Regions from separate parts of the Streptomyces rectiviolaceus genome, predicted to be linked through region 3. Evidence: riboswitches for the same ligand, from Rfam matches in the RefSeq annotation. Region 3 holds a riboswitch; each other region holds the start of a gene.

Region 1 (4,204 bases), on a different contig from region 3:
CCGCCAGGCCCGTGAGGAGTACGGCGCTCATGGCGACGAAGCTCCGGGAGATCCGGGCGTCGGGCACGAGCACCCGCAGGGTTCCGTCGTAGCCGCGTCCGGCGAGCCCGGCCTGCAGCCGGGTCGCCCGGTCGAAGGCGCGCACGAACGCGGTGGCGCCAAGACCGCCGAGGGAGCGCCAGGTGGCGGCCCGGGTGGTGTGGCCGAGCCGCGCGGCCTGCGCCTGCCGGATCCTGCTCATGGAGTCCAGGAGCAGGAAGCTCATCCGGTACATGACGAGCGCCACGTCCACGACCGGCGCCGGAACGCCCGCCTTCACCAGGCGGGGCAGCAGATCCGACATCGGTGTCGTGAAGGCGAAAAGGAGGACGCCGAGCGAGGCCGCCGAGGTGCGCAGGAGCAGGCCGCCCGCCCGCGTGGGTCCGCCGTCGGCGAGCGTGACGAACCCTTCGGGTCCGCCGAGTTGGACGATCAGGGTCAGGGCGCCGGTGACGCAGAAGCCGAGCGGTACGCGGTAGGCGCGCCACAGTTTGCGCGGCGGCACCCCCGCGGGTCCGAGCAGCACGGCGAGCGCGGCGATCAGCACCAGGGCGGCGCCCGGCCAGGGCGGCAGGGAGACGGCCAGGACAGTGAGGCCGAGCCCGAGCACGGCCTTGTCCACGGGGTGGCGGCGGCGCCAGCGACTGCTGTGCGCCGCCGCGTCGATGGGCAGCACGCGGGGTCAGACCTGCTCGGTCTCGGGCCGGGGGCCCTCCACGTCGGAGTGCTGCTCCGCGGGTGCGTCCTCGGCCCGTGCGATCTCCGCGCCCTGACGGCGTCCCTTGCGCAGACCGAAGTAGTACGCGAGGACGCCCGCTCCCAGTGCCGCCTGCAGGGCGAAGAGCGCCGACTCGACCTCGCCGGAAGGGGGCTCGTACAGCGGCGAGAACCACGGCTCGTAATCCGGCTTGATCTCCGTGATCGCGGTCTCGGCCTGGGCGTCGGACCCGGTGAACGGCTCCTTCTCGTCGTCGCCGAGGCCGAGGGCCAACGGCAGCACCGCGAGCGCGGCGACGATGAGGAGGAGCAGAGTGTTGATCTTCGCGTTCCTGCTCATCAGGCGCCGGCCCCCGTCTCCGTCTTGGCGTCCGTCTTGGCGTCCCTGTCCGTCTTCGCGGCCGACTGCTTGCCCTGGAGCAGCACGCCGAGCCGCGTGAGCTCGCCCTTGCTGGACTGCACGAGCAGCCGCATCACGATGACGGTGAGCAGTCCCTCGCTGACCGCGAGGGGGATCTGCGTGACGGCGAAGATGCCGCCGAACTTGCCCAGGGCGCCGATGAATCCGCTGCTCGGGTCGGGGAACGCCAGGGCGAGCTGGACGCTGGTGACGCAGTACGTGGACAGGTCGGCGACGAACGCACCGAAGAACACGGCGACCATGAGCGGCACGTCGTACCGCTTCAGGAGCCGGTAGACGGCGTATCCGGCCCATGGCCCGATGATCGCCATGGAGAAGACGTTCGCGCCCAGCGTGGTGAGCCCGCCGTGGGCGAGCAGCAGGGCCTGGAACAGCAGCGTGATGGTGCCGAGCACCGTCATGATCGGCGGCCGGAACAGGATCGCGCCGAGCCCGGTGCCCGTCGGGTGTGAGCAACTGCCCGTAACGGACGGGATTTTCAGTGCGGAAAGGACAAAAGTGAAGGCACCGGAGGCGCCCAGGAGCAGTGTGCTCTCCGGGTGTTCCTTGACCTCACGGGTCAGGGAGCGGACTCCGTGGACTACGAACGGCGCGGACGCTACGCCCCAGGCGATCGCGTGCGCCGGCGGCAGGAAACCCTCGGCTATGTGCATGGCTAAGCAGACCCTCTCCAGCACCTCGTGGATGGACAACGCGCCTTGGCCGGTCTCCTGGCTGACGGGTCGTACCGACCGGACTCCGCCTTCCCGGGTGCGTGTGCACCCAGTGGCTGCCGCGAGGGCTGGAGCCGGACTTCCCGATCACAGTGGCGAGGGCCGCACCGGCATCACACCGATTTCCCGTTCACCAAGGCGTGGCGACCTTAGTGCGCAACTGAGTTTCCTGACAACTTGCAGGGCCACTGCAGCTGTGGCACACACGAGCGCACACGACCAGGGCGTACGCCCCTGGTCAGCGCGTGTGCTCCCCGGCCACGGGGTAGGGGACGAAGGTGCTGCTGTTCTCGTCGATCGCCAGGCGGCGGTCCAGTGGAGGCACCGCCCGCTGGGGGCAGTCGGTGCGTTCGCAGAGGCGGCAGCCCATGCCGATGGGCACGGCGGATGAGGCACTGTCGAGGTCGAGGCCGTCGGAGTAGACCAGCCGTGACGCGTGGCGGATCTCGCAGCCGAGGCCGATGGCGAAGGTCTTGCCGGGCTCGCCCCAGCCGCCGCGGTGCCGGGTGACCGCACGGGCGGTCCACAGGAATCGCTGACCGTCCGGCATGGAGGCGACCTGGACATGGATGCGGCCGGGGGCGGCGAACGCCTCGTACACGTTCCACAGCGGGCAGGTGCCGCCCGCGCGGGAGAAGTGGAACGCGGTCGCGGACTGACGCTTCGACATGTTCCCCGCCCGGTCGACCCGGACGAAGGAGAAGGGCACGCCACGCAGCCGGGGCCGCTGCAGGGTGCTGAGGCGGTGGCAGATCGTCTCGTAGCCGAGCCCGAAGTGGTCGGTCAGCCGCTCGATGTCGTAGCGGAACTCCTCCGCGGCCGCGTGGAAGCGGCGGTAGGGCAGGATCAGGGCGGCGGCGAAGTAGTTGGCGATGCCGATGCGGGCCAGCGGCCAGGCCGCCGTCTCCCGGTCGAAGTCCTGGGAGGCGAGGGCGGACACCTCGTCCGCGTACTCGAGCAGCGCGAGCTGGGTGGCCATCCGGAAGGCCTGTTGGCCCGGGCGCAGCCGGTTGGAGAGGTGCAGGACCCGGGCCGTCGGGTCGTAGTGGTGCAGGAGCTGGTCGGCGTCCGCGGCCAGCCGCACCCCGTGGCGCTCGGCGAGGCGCGCGGACAGGGCACGCACGACCTCGCCGGGACGTACGCCGATCTCGGCCGCGAACTGTTCGGCGGCCAGGTCGATCTCGTGCAGGTAGTTCTGGCGCCGGTAGAAGAACTCACGGATCTCCTCGTGCGCGGAACGGGGCTGTGCCGCCGTTCCCGGCCCCCGCCCGTCCGCGGCTTCGGAGAGCTGTTCGGTCAGGTGCTGGTTCCGGCGGCCGAGGTCCACCAGGACCGTCGCCACGGCGGGCATGCGCGACGCCAGGTCCGAGAGGTCGGACGCGGAGACCCGGCCCGCGGAGACCTCGCCGGTCAGGGCGTCCCGCAGATCGGCCACCAGGCGGCTGGTGTCGCGCTCGGAGAAGAAGCCCGGGTCGACGCCGAACGCCTCCGTGAGGCGCAGCAGCACGGGCACGGTCAGCGGCCGGGAGTCGTGCTCCATCTGGTTCAGATAGCTCGGCGAGATGGCCAGGGTGCGGGCCAGGTCGGCCTGGCTCATGCGGCGCTCCTCCCGCAGCCGTCGCAGCCGCGCTCCCGCGTATGTCTTGCTCACCCGTGGCTCCTGTCCGGTCACGATCGCCCTCGTCGGCACTGCTCGCGATGGTAGCCACGCGAACGAAGATTTCGGCATTAACAGAATTGGCAGAACGGCGAGCAAAGATGCGCAGAACTTGGCATCTTTCCCCGCTTGTTGGCACTGAGTGCCGATGCGAGAGTCGTACCGCGGCCCGCCGTACTCCGCATGGCGGGCCGCATCCCAGATTCACTCGGCACTCAGTGCCAGGCGTTCGCATAGTTTACGAGTCTCCAGGAGACGGTCATGGCATCACAGGCAGGGACGACGACGGCAACGGCCCAGGAGCTGGCTCAGCGGTGGGCGACCGACACCCGGTGGAAGGGCATCGAGCGCACCTACTCCGCCGATGACGTGGTCAGGCTCTCCGGCAGCGTCCGCGAGGAACACACGCTCGCCCGGCGCGGGGCCGAGCGGCTGTGGCGCCAATTGCACGAGCAGGACTACATCCACGCGCTCGGCGCACTGACCGGCGGCCAGGCGGTCCAGCAGGTCAAGGCCGGTCTTCAGGCGATCTACCTGTCCGGCTGGCAGGTGGCCGCCGACGCCAACCAGGCCGGGCACACCTACCCCGACCAGTCGCTCTACCCGGCCAACTCGGTGCCGCAGGTGGTCCGTCGGATCAACAACGCGCTGCTGCGC
Region 2 (4,204 bases), on a different contig from region 3:
GGCCTGGGCGGACGGTCGTTCGGCACCTGGGTCACGTGGTTCCTGCTCGGCGGCGACCTCTACACGGCGTATACGTTCGTGGCGGTCCCTGCGGCGATCTACGCGGCGGGCGCGGCCGGCTTCTTCGCTGTGCCGTACACGATCCTCGTCTACCCGCTGATCTTCACCTTCCTGCCGCGCCTGTGGTCCGTGTCGCACAAGCACGGATACGTGACCACATCGGACTTCGTGCGCGGGCGCTTCGGCTCCAAGGGGCTCTCACTGGCCGTCGCGGTCACCGGCATCCTCGCCACGATGCCGTACATCGCACTCCAGTTGGTCGGCATCCAGGCCGTGCTCGACGTCATGGGCGTCGGCGGTGGCCCTGACACGAACTGGTTCATCAAGGACCTGCCGCTCCTGATCGCGTTCGCGGTGCTCGCCGCGTACACGTACTCGTCGGGTCTGCGCGCCCCCGCGCTGATCGCGTTCGTGAAGGACGGCCTGATCTACCTCGTCATCGCCGTCGCGATCATCTACATCCCGATCAAGCTCGGCGGCTTCGACGAGATCTTCCAGGCGGCGAACGACAAGTTCTCAGCGAGCAACGAGGCGGCGGGCAAGCCCGTCGCGGGCCTCGCGCCGGGCCATGCCGGGCAGTGGACCTATGCCACGCTCGCGCTCGGCTCCGCGCTCGCGCTGTTCATGTACCCGCACTCGATCACGGCGACGCTCTCCTCCAAGAGCCGCAACGTGATCCGCCGCAACACCACGATCCTGCCGCTCTACTCGCTGATGCTGGGCCTGCTCGCGCTGCTCGGCTTCATGGCGATCGCGGCCGGGGTGAAGGTCGAGAACGGGCAGCTGGCGATCCCGCAGCTGTTCGAGACGATGTTCCCCGACTGGTTCACCGGCGTCGCGTTCGCGGCGATCGGCATCGGCGCGCTCGTGCCCGCGGCCATCATGTCGATCGCGGCCGCGAATCTCTTCACCAGGAACATCTACAAGGACTTCCTCAAGCCGGACGCGACACCCTCGCAGGAGATGAAGGTCTCCAAGCTGGTCTCGCTCCTGGTGAAGGTCGGCGCGCTCGCCTTCGTCCTCACCATGGACAAGACGGTCGCGATCAACTTCCAGCTCCTGGGCGGCATCTGGATCCTGCAGACCATGCCCGCGCTTGTCGGCGGCCTGTTCACGCGGTGGTTCCACCGCTGGGCGCTGCTCGCGGGCTGGGCGGTCGGCATGGTCTACGGAACCGTCGCCGCGTACGGCGTCGCGTCGCCGACGCAGAAGCACTTCGGCGGCTCGTCCGACGAGATCCCCGGCATCGGCGAGATCGGCTACATCGGCCTCACGGCGTTCGTCCTGAACGTGGTGGTCACCGTGGTCATGACCTTCGTCCTGCGCGCCATGAAGGCCCCTGACGGGATCGACGAGACCTCTCCCGGCGACTACACGGCGGACGCGGGCGACCCGGGCGTCGTGGAGGAGCTGCCGCCGGCCACGGTGGGAGCGCCCGGCGGGCACTGAGCCTCTTCTGTACGCGGTACGAGCGCGGGCCGCCGGATTCCTCCGGCGGCCCGCGCTCTTGCGCGTCGCCTACGAGGCCTACTAGTCCTACGCGGCCTTGTAGAGCTTCGTGCGGACCCGCTGTGCCGCCCGGGCGGCCGAGGAGATCGTCAGGGCCTTGTCGGTGCCCCCTCGCACGATGACGAGCACACCGCCGACCCGCATCCCGACCTCGTACTCCGCAGTGCCGTCGTACTCGTCGCCGCCGGTGGTCCGCGTGGTCTCGATGACCGCCTCGTCGCCCAGGCCCGGCAGCTTCCCTGCCTCGTGGTGCTCGGTGACCGGGGCCGCCTCCGTGTCGACGGCCGCGGCGGGGCACACCTCGTTGAGCTGGAGTCGCAGCGCGAGGTAGCGCTCGGCCCGCGCGGCCGGCATCGAGACCAGGCGCTCGAAGACGTAGGGATCGCCCTCGTCGACCTCTCCGGGCCGGGGGCGCACCGTGTGCTCGGCGCTGGCGCCCCGCATGCGCCACAGCTCCTCGCGCGCCTCCTTGCCGGGTGCGCAGGAGCCCCAGTCGCCGCCGCCGAAGTGCCGGTTGAACAGCCCCAGGGTCGCCTCGGACGCCTCTGCCTTCGCCCCGACCGCCTTCGCCGGAAGCAGCGCCGCCTTCAGCTCGGCGTCCGTGAAGACCTTCCCGGGATCCGCGTCGCCGTCGACACCGGGCGCCGTGGTCGGCTTCGGGGTCCGCGCAGGCTTCGACCCCGCCTTCTCACCGGCCTCCCCGCACCCGGTGAGCAGCATCACCAGCGCCGCGGCACAGGCCGCACCCCGTCCCCGCACAGCGACTCTCCCTGTTCGGCCATCAGTTCGGCCGCCACCCTAGGGGATACGCACGCCGACACAAGATGTGGGGTTGCCGCCGAGAGCCAGCACAAGATGTATGCTCGTGCTCGCTGTCGCCGCAGGGGAATCCGGTGCAAGTCCGGAACTGTCCCGCAACGGTGTATGAGTACGCATTTGTCGTGCTCGCAAGTCCGAAAACCTGTCGACAGCGCGCCCGTTCCGACCGGTCCGGGTGCCAACGACGTCCGGGCCTCGTGGAATGGGCTGGTGGACGCGGAGCGCAGCCCTGCCCAGGGGCGGCCCCCGTGTGTCACTCACCCCTCCTCCCCAAGGCTCAGAGCCGAGCGAGGGAGTGCTCCACGTGACCATCGCGCCAGCCGAACCTGCGTCAGCGCAGACCACCGACGGTCAGCAGACCGCCGACGGCCCAGGAACCGCGCTGCTGCGTACCCTGACCGACCTCACCGCCGACCTCCCCGACGCCGACCCCGGCAGAGTCGCGGCCGCCGCGCTGCGCGGCCGTTCGGCCAGGGCCGATGTGGCGGAGCTGCGGGAGCTGGCGACCGAGGCCGCCGCGGGGCTCATCTCCGAGGACCCGACCTACTCGCAGCTCGCGGCCAGGCTCCTCAGCCTCAGCATCCGTGACGAGGCCGCGTCGCAGGGCGTGCGCTCCTTCTCCGACTCGGTCGCCGTCGGGCACCGCGAGGGCCTGATCGCGGACCGTACGGCAGCGTTCGTCACCGACCATGCGGAGCACCTCGACGGTCTCGTGGAGGCGGCCCTGGAGGACGGCGCCGACTTCCGCTTCGGTTACTTCGGCCTGCGCACCCTGCACAGCCGCTATCTCCTTCGCCATCCGATCACCCGGCAGGTCATCGAGACCCCGCAGCACTTCATGCTGCGCGTCGCGAGCGGCCTCGCCGAGGACGAAAGCGTCCGCGCGGTGGACGAAGTCGCCGCCCTGTACCGCCTGATGAGCCGCCTGGACTACCTGCCGTCATCGCCGACGCTCTTCAACTCCGGCACGCGCCACCCGCAGATGTCCTCCTGCTACCTCCTCGACTCCCCGCTGGACGAGCTTGACTCCATCTACGACCGCTACCACCAGGTCGCGCGCCTCTCCAAGCACGCGGGCGGCATCGGCCTCTCGTACTCCCGCATCCGCGCCCGCGGTTCGCTGATCCGCGGCACGAACGGCCACTCCAACGGCATCGTGCCGTTCCTCAAGACCCTGGACGCCTCCGTCGCCGCCGTGAACCAGGGCGGCAGGCGCAAGGGCGCCGCCGCGGTGTACCTGGAGACCTGGCACTCCGACATCGAAGAGTTCCTGGAGCTGCGCGACAACACCGGTGAGGACCAGCGGCGCACGCACAACCTCAACCTCGCGCACTGGATCCCGGACGAGTTCATGCGCCGGGTCGCCGCGAGCCAGGACTGGTCGCTGTTCTCGCCCGCCGACGTGCCCGAGCTCGTCGACCTGTGGGGCGACGAGTTCGACGCCGCGTACCGCAAGGCCGAGGCCGCCGGGCTCGCCCGCAAGACCATCCCCGCCCGTGACCTCTACGGCCGCATGATGCGCACCCTGGCACAGACCGGCAACGGCTGGATGACCTTCAAGGACGCCGCCAACCGCACCGCCAACCAGACGGCGGAGCCCGGCCACACGGTCCACTCCTCCAACCTCTGCACGGAGATCCTGGAGGTGACGGACGACGGCGAGACGGCCGTCTGCAACCTGGGTTCGGTGAACCTCGGCGCCTTCGTGGACACGGCCGCCGGTGACATCGACTGGGAGCGGCTCGACGAGACCGTCCGCACGGCCGTCACGTTCCTCGACCGCGTCGTCGACATCAACTTCTACCCGACCGAGCAG
Region 3 (4,204 bases):
TGTAGAGGACCAGGAGCGCGTCCCGGTCCGCCTTCTGGGCCGCCTCGGTGAAGCCGCGGGACTGGTCCTCCGCGTTCTCCGGGATGATCCATTCGGCGACGGGCTGTTCGGCGATCTTGCGGATCAGCTCGGCGTCGTCCTTCTTCCCGTCCTTCTCGTACGTGGCGACCTGCTTGGCCGCGTTCCCGTCCGGGTTGACCCAGTACGGGTCGGTGCCCTTCGGCTGTTGTTCGACCGGCTTCCCCGACGACCCCTCGTTGTCCGAGCCGTCATCGGAGGAGCACCCCGACAGCAGCAGCGCCGCCCCCGCAAACGCCGCCGCAGCCTTCACCCCCCTGGCCGCGATTCGATGACCGCGGCCGGTGCCTTTGTGGTACATCCACTCCCCCTTGGGTGCACTGTCCGATTCTCAATCCTGACATACGCACTCCCGGCCCACGAGGCCCGCCCGTCGGCTACGGAGACCTGTTGGTGAGCTGTTACAGCTCGGCGCCCGGGGGTAGGCGCAGTGGACGGGGCAGCGCTCATGGGGAGGAGATCATGCAGGATCGCACCTCTGAACTACGGCTGGCCGAAGTCCTGGTGGAGACCACGGACACCTTGGACGACGACTTCGATCCGGAACGCCATCTGGGCCGGGTCGCGGGCCACTGCGTGGAGCTGCTGGCCGCTGCCGCCGCCGGGGTCATCGTCGACGGCTCCGGCAACTGCCCCGTCTCTCTCGGCGGCCATCCACAGGACCTGGCACTCGCCCTGCTCGGGGCCCAGCAGAGTGGTGGACCCTGCGTGGAGAGCTTCGGCTCGGGCCTGCCCGTGCCGCCGGTGCGGCTCGCGGCACCCGAACCCGCCGCGCGCTGGCCGGAGTTCACGGCGCTGGCCCGCCGCCACGGCATCGGGGTGACGTACGCGGTTCCGCTGCGACAGCGCGCGACCGTGCTCGGCGCGCTCAACGTCTTCGTGCCCGAGACCTCCCTGGCCCCGCACACCGACGGCGAGTTGCGCCTGGCGCAGGCGCTCGCCGACGCCGCCGCGGTCGGTCTGCACAACCACCGCGCCTACACGCAGTATCGGACCCTCGCCACACAGCTCCAGGGCGCCCTGACCAGCCGTATACGCATCGAACAGGCCAAGGGCATACTCGCCGAACGCTGGCGGACCGACCTGGACGAGGCCTTTGACGTACTGAGGCGGTACGCGCGTAGAGAACGGCTGGTCATGCAGGTGGTCGCCACCGAGGTGATCAAGGGTTCCCTCGATGACGCGGCGCTGCGCGGCAGTTGGTCCGAACCTTCCTGAAGGTCATCCCGAGAGCCGCCACCACCTGCGGTGATCACAGAGAGAAAGCGGATCACGACTTGGCGTCAATCCACCTCTAGGCTCCAGCGCTCATCCGTTCTAGAGTCGTCACAACGGCCCAAGCCCCCGGCCTGAACGCCCATCCCGCACAACGGGGTTGGCCATCGAACCTCCCGCGCCGGCGCCGGGTTACTCCCGCAGCTCGTGCGCGCGCGGTCGAGGACCAGCCCGGTCGACGGCTCCGGGGGGAGCGGGCCGCCGACCGGGCCGGGTTGTCCGGATCCGGATTGTCCGGATACAGCCTCCATTGACGTTGACAGTGTCCATGCCGACTGGGACTCTCCGGGACGACAAGTCCATACATCGAGGCGACGGTTGACAGGAACCCGGTGCGATACCGGGGCGGTCCCGCCACTGTGACCGGACGCCCGCGCGGCGTGCGGAAGTCAGGAACTGAACCGTCGTACTCCTGCTTCGGGGCGTGGAAACCCCGGAAGGAGGCCCTCCGGCATGTCATCGCACTCCGCGGCATCGCGCACCGACAGCACGGCGGCCCAGGCGGCCACGGCCTCGACCCGCGACTGGCTCATCGCGTCGGCCGCGGTCATCATCGCGTTGATCGCGCTCTACGCGGTCTTCATCGACAACGGCGCGCTGATCTCGGCGACCGGCAGCTATCTCCACGAGTTCGCCCACGACGGCAGGCATCTCCTCGGTGCCCCGTGCCACTGACCGGGCACGGACACGGACACGGCACCATGCCGACGCCCCAGTCCTCGCCGGTCTCGCCGGTCCTGCCCCTGCTCGGCCGGGGTCTCGTCGCGGGAGGCGTGGCGGGCCTCGCGGCGGGGCTCTTCTCCCTGCTCCTCGCCGAGCCGCTGATGGACCGGGCGATCCGCGCCGAGGAGAAGCGGTCGGTCCAGCACCACGAGGAGCTGTTCACGCGCTCGGCCCAGCACGCGGGACTGGTGGTCTCCGCGGTCGTCGCCGGTCTGGCCGTCGGCATCCTCTTTGCCGTGGCGTACGCCCTGGTGCACCGCCGCGACCCGGGCTCGGCCCCGTGGCCGCGTGCCCTGGCCTTCGCGGGAGCGGCCTTCCTCGCCGTCTCCCTGGTGCCCGGTCTGCGCTACCCGGCGAACCCGCCGGGCGTCGGTGACCCCGGCACGGTGGGCGACCGCCAGGCGATGTGGCTCGCGGCCATGGCGATCGGCGTCCTCGGCATGTTCCTGACCTGGCAGGTGTACGTACGCCTTGCGGGCAGACCCGTCCCGGTGCGGCAGATCGCGGCGGTCCTCACGACGGTCGCCGTCCTGGCCTCGCTCTTCCTGCTCCCGGACAACCCCGACCCGGTCCCGGTCGACGCGAAGCTCCTGTGGGACTTCCGCGTCGTCTCGATCGCCTCGCACGCCCTGCTGTGGGCCGTGTTCGCGGCGGTCTTCGGGGGCCTCGGCCTGCGGGCCGTCCGGGAAGGGGCCGCCAGGGGTGCCGCCGGGGGCGCGAGCGCGGCGGGAGTGCCCTCGCGCCTCGGCGCCACCCCTACGACCCCACCCCGGTGAGGTAGGCGGACACCACCACGTTCGCCGAGTACGTCTTGGTCGCCCGGTCGAACGTGCCGCCGCACGTGATCAGGCGGAGTTCGGCGCGGCCCTCCTCGTGGGGGCCGTACGCCTTCTTCGCGTCGAAGCGTTCCCGGCTGAGGACCTGGACGTCGTCCACGGTGAACTCCGCGACCGAGCCGTCGTCCCGGGTCACAAGGACCTTCTCGCCCGGGCGCACCGCGCTGAGGTCGTAGAAGACCGCGGGGCGCGTCTCGGTGTCGACGTGGCCCACGAACAGGGAGGTGCCCGCCGCTCCGGGGCGTGTGCCGCCGCCGTACCAGCCGACGGAGCCCGCCTGCTCGAAGGGCGGCGGATCGATGGCGCCGTCCTGATCGAGTCCGCGGGCGACCACCGGCGCCCGCACCTTCAGCGAGGGGACATCGACACGCTGCGGCTTCGCGGCGCCCAAGGGCTCGTGCGCGTCCGGGAGTTCGACGGCGAACGGCCTGCCGACCGCCGCGACGTCACCGGTCGTGGGCTCCGAGACACCGCCGCGTACGTCGGTGATCTCGCTGCCCCACAGCCAGAGCCCCACGAGCACCAGCGCCCAGGCGACCCCGGTGAGGAATCGCCCGTGCCCCGCCGGCTGCCCGTCCGGCTTCTCATGGCCCGACACGTCGTTCGTCGCCCGTCACTCGGAGCGGCGCCGGCGGACGCTGCGGAACGCCACGGCCACGGCCGCCACCCCGGCGAGCACCAGGCCGATCACCGCGTGCCGGGTGCCGGGCCCCGCCTCCTGGGCGTGCGCGGCAAGCTGCGCGGTGCCGCCGCCGCCCGCGCGTACCGGCGAGACGGGGGCGGGATTGTTCGGGACGATCTGCACGGTGCCCACGCCCTGGTGGGGGTGACCGTCGCAGATGACAGTGACGTCGTGCGAACCCTCGACGCCGTCGCGGAGCGTGGCGGAGCCGTTCAGCGAGTACTTGCCGCCGTCCCTGCCGGTGAGCTTCGCGTCTCCCGTGAACGCCCCGGACCCGGCGGACCCGGTCGTGCCCTCACAGCCCGAGACGCTGATCTCCACCTTGGCCCCGGGCGCGGCGCTGGAAGGGGTGACCGTGGCATGCACTTTGCCCTCGTCATGGGCGTGCGCGGGTGTCGCCGCGGCGATGGGAAGCGCGGCGAGGACAACCGCCCCGGCTATGCCACGCAGGGTGAGTGTTCCTCTACGCATCGTGAACCTCCTGTTTCGAGGTTCACGCGCGACGGCGTCCCACGCCTCCCGTGTGCGGCAAACGGGTGGTCTTCGCGTCAGACCCGGTCGACGAGATCGGCGATGGAGTCCACGACGTTCGAGGGCCGGAACGGGTGCT
Region 4 (4,204 bases), on a different contig from region 3:
CGACCCCCAGGACGACGATCGCGACCGCGCCCGTGGACGCCCCGGAGGAGACGCCGAGCACGAACGGGTCGGCGAGCGGGTTGCGCAGGAGTGACTGGAGGACCGTTCCGCAGACCGCGAGGCCCGCGCCGCAGACCGCCGCGAGAAGCGTGCGCGGCATGCGCAGGTTCCAGACGATGCCGTCCCGGAGCGGCGTCAGCGTCGCCTCGCCCCAGCCGAGGTGTGCCGCCACCGCCGACCACACGTCCGGTACGGAGATGCTCGCCGGGCCGATGGTGACGGCCACCGCCACGGAGAGGGCGAGGGCGGCGAGACCGGCCGTCCAGAACAGGGTCTGCCGTATGCCACCCGGGACACGGATACCGCCCGGGACACGGACACCGCGCGGGAGGGCTCCCGTCACTTGGCGAGCCCGAACTCGCGCAGCGCGTGCGCGACTTGCTCCACGCCGTCCACCGTGCGGATCGTCGGGTTCATGGCCTGGCCGCTCAGCAGCACGTACCGCTTCTTCTTCACGGCGATCAGGTTCTTGGTGACCGGGTTGGACTCCAGGAACTCGATCTTCTTCTTCGCGCTCTCGGCCGTCTGTGACTTGCGGGTGAGGTCGCCGATGACCAGGACGTCCGGGTCGCGGTCCGCCACCGTCTCCCAGTTGATCTGGGGCCACTCCTCACGGGTGTCGTCGAAGACGTTCTTCACGCCCAGTTCGCGGGTGATGATGCCCGGCGCTCCGCAGCAGCCCGCCATGTAGGGCGCGTCGGAGTTGGCGAACCAGTAGAGGAGCGTCGTGCCGGACGCGTCTGCGTTCTTGACGGCCTTGGTGGCCTTGGCCACCCGGCCCTTGAGGTCGGCGATCAGGCGTTCGCCGCGCTTCTCGACCCCGAAGGCCTTGGCCAGGTCCCGCACCTCGCCGTACACCGTGTCCATGGTCAGCGTCTTGACGCGGCTGCCGTCGCCGTCACCGCTGTTGTCCTTGCCCGCACAGTCGGAGGGCGAGACATAGGCGGGTACGCCGAGTTCGGCGAACTTGGCGCGGTCGGCGACGCCGCCCTTGCTGACCGTCGCCAGGAAGGAGGCGGTGACGAAGTCCGGTTCCTGGGCGAGGACCTTCTCGAACGAGGGGTAGCGGTCGGCGAGCCTGTCGACCTTGGCGTTGTCCTTCTCCAGGCCCTTGAGGACCGGGTCCGTCCAGGTGCCGGTGCCTGCCATGCGGTCGGCGAGGCCGAGGGAGAGCAGGATCTCGGTGGAGCCCTGGTCGAGGGAGACCGCCCGCCGCGGCGGCGCCTTGATCTCCGTCTTCTTGCCGCAGGAGGTGAGGGTGAGCGGGTAGCCGTCGGCCTTCTTGGCCGCGGAGTCGCCGGAGCCGCCGGAGTCCGCGGAGCCGCCGGACGAGCCGCAGGCGCTCAGGGTGACGGCCAGGGCTGCCGCGAGAAAGCCGGAAATACGTACATGACGGGCTGTGGAGGACACACGATCCCTTGAGTCTCACGGCTCATACGCGGAGCCTGGCCTGCTTCGTCACCTCCGCCGCTCGGTGCGCGGGCGAAGGTGCCAGCAGGTCTTCGGACTCGGGGATCGACCGGACGGGGCGCCTTCCCAGACGTCCGTGGACGCCCAGTGGCCGTTGCCCCGCCCGTTCCCCCTCACCGCTGCGCGTCAGTTCCGGATTCGCACCGGATTCCCTGGCCCTGGTGTGGGTTGACTGGCGCTCGCAAGCTACCACGCCAGGTCAGGACGGCTGCTCGGGCCTAGGTGCGCCGCGGTAGGTGCCGAACGCCCACTTGTTGCCCTCGGGGTCGGCGATCCCGAACTCCCTGCTGCCGTACGGCTGGTCCTCGATCTCGCGCGTGATCTCGACCCCGGCAGCGCTGAGCCGCTGGTAGAGGTCGTCCACGTGGTCGGTGACGACGTACGCACCGAAGGTGCCCGGCTTCAGGCACCAGTCCTGGGACTTCTCGTCGTACGAGCCGAGCATGACCGCGCCGCCCTCGGGCCAGTCGAGCTCGGCGTGGGCCACGCGGTCGCCGTCCTCGTAGACGGCGGTGCGCAGGAAGCCGACCGTGCCGACCAGGAAGTCGATCAGGGCGGGGGCGTCGTGGGCCTGGAGCGTCGGCCAGACATCGGGGGCGCGCCCGGCGGAGGTGGACTGGGACTGCTGCTGCTTCTCGGTGGTGTTCATGGGTCCTACTCTTCGCCCCCGCCATAGCTCCCGGCTTGGATATTCCGGCACTCTTCGGCCAGCCAGCCGCTGGGGCTCACCCCCGTGTACTGCCGGAAGTCCCGCACCAGGTGGGAGTGGTCGTAGTAGCCGCAGTCGGCGGCGACGCGGGCCAGGTCGGGGGCGCCGCCCGCCGCGACGGGGCGTACGACGGCGTTGCGTGCGCGCTGGAAGCGCATCAGGCGGCCCGCCTGCTTGGGGCTCAGGCCGGTCTCGGCGCGGAAGAGCGTGGTGAGACGGCGTTCGCTGAGCGCGACGTGCCGGGAGAGGCCGCGCAGGGTGCCGACGCCCCGGTGCCGGGCCAGCCAGGCCCAGGCCTCGGCGACCTCGGGCCGTACGGCCCCGGCCGCTTCGTCGTCGGCCGCGCGCTGCCTCAAGTAGGCCGACAGGGAGGCGAACCGCTCCTCCCAGCCGCCCTGCTCGCACAGCAGCTCCCGTAGGTCGGCGGCGCGGCGCCCCATCACATCCGCGCCCGGCGTCACCAGGTCACCGGCCAGTTCCGCCGCCGGTACGCCGAACAGGGCGCGGGCGGCGAGCGGGTGCACGGCGAGCTGGATGCCCGCCTCGTGCTCGGGCCGCACGACGTACGCCGGGGACTGGTGCAGGCCGCCCAGGACGATGTCCGTGCGGACGGCGTCGGGGCCGCCCGCCTGCTCGGGGCTGAGGCCGCTGACGACGGGGCCGTCAAGGGAGAAGATCAGCGTCAGATACGGGGACGGCAGGCCGCGGTGCAGGCCTGGGTGCTCCCCCGCCGTGCGGTAGCCGACGACGGACACCACCATGCCGTCGAGCCGCGGAGCGGCCCGCACGAACTCGCGGGAGACGGTCTCCATGCCTTCCAGTATGCGATGGGCGGGGCTCCGAAGCAGGCCCGTAAGTCTGCCGGACGTCCGCTGTGCCTACCCGCGCACGGGCGTCCCATGCCCGTTCCGTCCGGTGATGTCGATCATGGGAATCCGCCGCCCTACCTCGTACGATGACCCGCCGCTCCGGACGGGGCGCAGACCGCTCTCAGGGGGCACAAAATCATGGCAGTAAAGGCAAAGAGCAAGCTGGCCGTACTCGGCACGGCGGGCGCGCTCACCGCGGCCGTCCTCGCGGGGACGGCGCTCTGGCCGAGCACGGACGCGACGGCCGCGGACGACTCCGCGAAGAGCGCGAAGTCGGCGAAGACCGCGGCCGAGCTGAAGCACTGGCCCAAGCCTGTCGCGACGAAGCTGGGCAAGGTCATCGCGAAGAACGGCCACAAGGGCGCGTACGCGGTCTTCGACGCGGACAACACGACGTACCGCAACGACCTGGAGGAGTCCCTCCTGCCCTTCCTGGAGATGAAGGGAGTGCTGACCCGCAAGTCGATGGACCCGTCGCTGAAGATCATCCCCTTCAAGGACACGGCGAAGCACAAGGAGAGCCTCTACAGCTACTACAACCGGCTCTGCGAGGTCGACGACCAGGTCTGCTACCCGTGGGCCGCGCAGATCTTCTCCGGCTTCACGCTGAAGGAGCTCAAGGGGTACGTCGACGAGCTCCTGGCGTACGACAAGCCCATCCCCGCCGAGTACTACGAGGACGGGAAGCTGACGAAGACCGAGGTCGAGGCGCCCGAGTTCTTCACCGGCATGCAGGAGCTCTACAAGTCGCTGCGCAAGCACGGCATCGAGGTGTACGTCGTCAGCGCGGCCAGCGAGGACCTGGTGCGGATGGTCCTTTCCGACCCCAAGTACGGCTACAACGTGAAGCCCGAGAACGTCATCGGCGTCGGCCTGCAGCTCAAGGACCGCAAGACCGGCGAGGTCACCAGCTCCCGCAAGGAGATCGCGGAGGGCCGCTTCGACCAGAAGAAGCTGGCCAAGCGTGAGCTGACGCCGAACCTGTGGGCGCCCCTGACCTGGTTCCAGGGCAAGCCCGCGGCCATCAACACGTACATCGACGAGTGGAAGAAGCCGGTCCTGGTGGCGGGCGACACCCCGGTGAGCGACGGCCCGA

The links. A riboswitch is a leader RNA that binds a small molecule or an ion and turns the genes downstream of it on or off. The one in region 3 is predicted to bind cobalamin.
Region 1: another riboswitch for cobalamin. It lies ahead of ABD378_RS24505 (energy-coupling factor ABC transporter permease); the one in region 3 lies ahead of ABD378_RS25255 (CbtB domain-containing protein).
Region 2: another riboswitch for cobalamin. It lies ahead of ABD378_RS41255 (ribonucleoside-diphosphate reductase subunit alpha); the one in region 3 lies ahead of ABD378_RS25255 (CbtB domain-containing protein).
Region 4: another riboswitch for cobalamin. It lies ahead of ABD378_RS01330 (ABC transporter substrate-binding protein); the one in region 3 lies ahead of ABD378_RS25255 (CbtB domain-containing protein).

What each region holds. Positions count from the first base shown of each region.
Region 1 is NZ_BAAAUG010000086.1:38,104-42,307, reverse strand. It holds gene cbiQ (cobalt ECF transporter T component CbiQ) at 1-715, opposite strand, end outside; gene ABD378_RS24510 (energy-coupling factor ABC transporter substrate-binding protein) at 722-1,096, opposite strand; gene ABD378_RS24505 (energy-coupling factor ABC transporter permease) at 1,096-1,830, opposite strand; cobalamin riboswitch at 1,861-2,057, opposite strand; gene ABD378_RS24500 (short-chain fatty acyl-CoA regulator family protein) at 2,129-3,541, opposite strand; gene aceA (isocitrate lyase) at 3,809-4,204, shown strand, end outside.
Region 2 is NZ_BAAAUG010000208.1:47,159-51,362, forward strand. It holds gene mctP (monocarboxylate uptake permease MctP) at 1-1,509, shown strand, start outside; gene ABD378_RS41250 (hypothetical protein) at 1,597-2,328, opposite strand; cobalamin riboswitch at 2,429-2,552, shown strand; gene ABD378_RS41255 (ribonucleoside-diphosphate reductase subunit alpha) at 2,693-4,204, shown strand, end outside.
Region 3 is NZ_BAAAUG010000090.1:48,012-52,215, reverse strand. It holds gene ABD378_RS25265 (glycoside hydrolase family 6 protein) at 1-379, opposite strand, end outside; gene ABD378_RS25260 (ANTAR domain-containing protein) at 541-1,296, shown strand; cobalamin riboswitch at 1,653-1,772, shown strand; gene ABD378_RS25255 (CbtB domain-containing protein) at 1,807-2,028, shown strand; gene ABD378_RS25250 (CbtA family protein) at 2,055-2,852, shown strand; gene ABD378_RS25245 (class F sortase) at 2,833-3,510, opposite strand; gene ABD378_RS25240 (hypothetical protein) at 3,526-4,065, opposite strand; gene ABD378_RS25235 (HAD-IIA family hydrolase) at 4,143-4,204, opposite strand, start outside.
Region 4 is NZ_BAAAUG010000009.1:138,589-142,792, reverse strand. It holds gene ABD378_RS01335 (FecCD family ABC transporter permease) at 1-403, opposite strand, end outside; gene ABD378_RS01330 (ABC transporter substrate-binding protein) at 400-1,470, opposite strand; cobalamin riboswitch at 1,537-1,722, opposite strand; gene ABD378_RS01325 (VOC family protein) at 1,730-2,179, opposite strand; gene ABD378_RS01320 (helix-turn-helix domain-containing protein) at 2,185-3,051, opposite strand; gene ABD378_RS01315 (HAD family hydrolase) at 3,247-4,204, shown strand, end outside.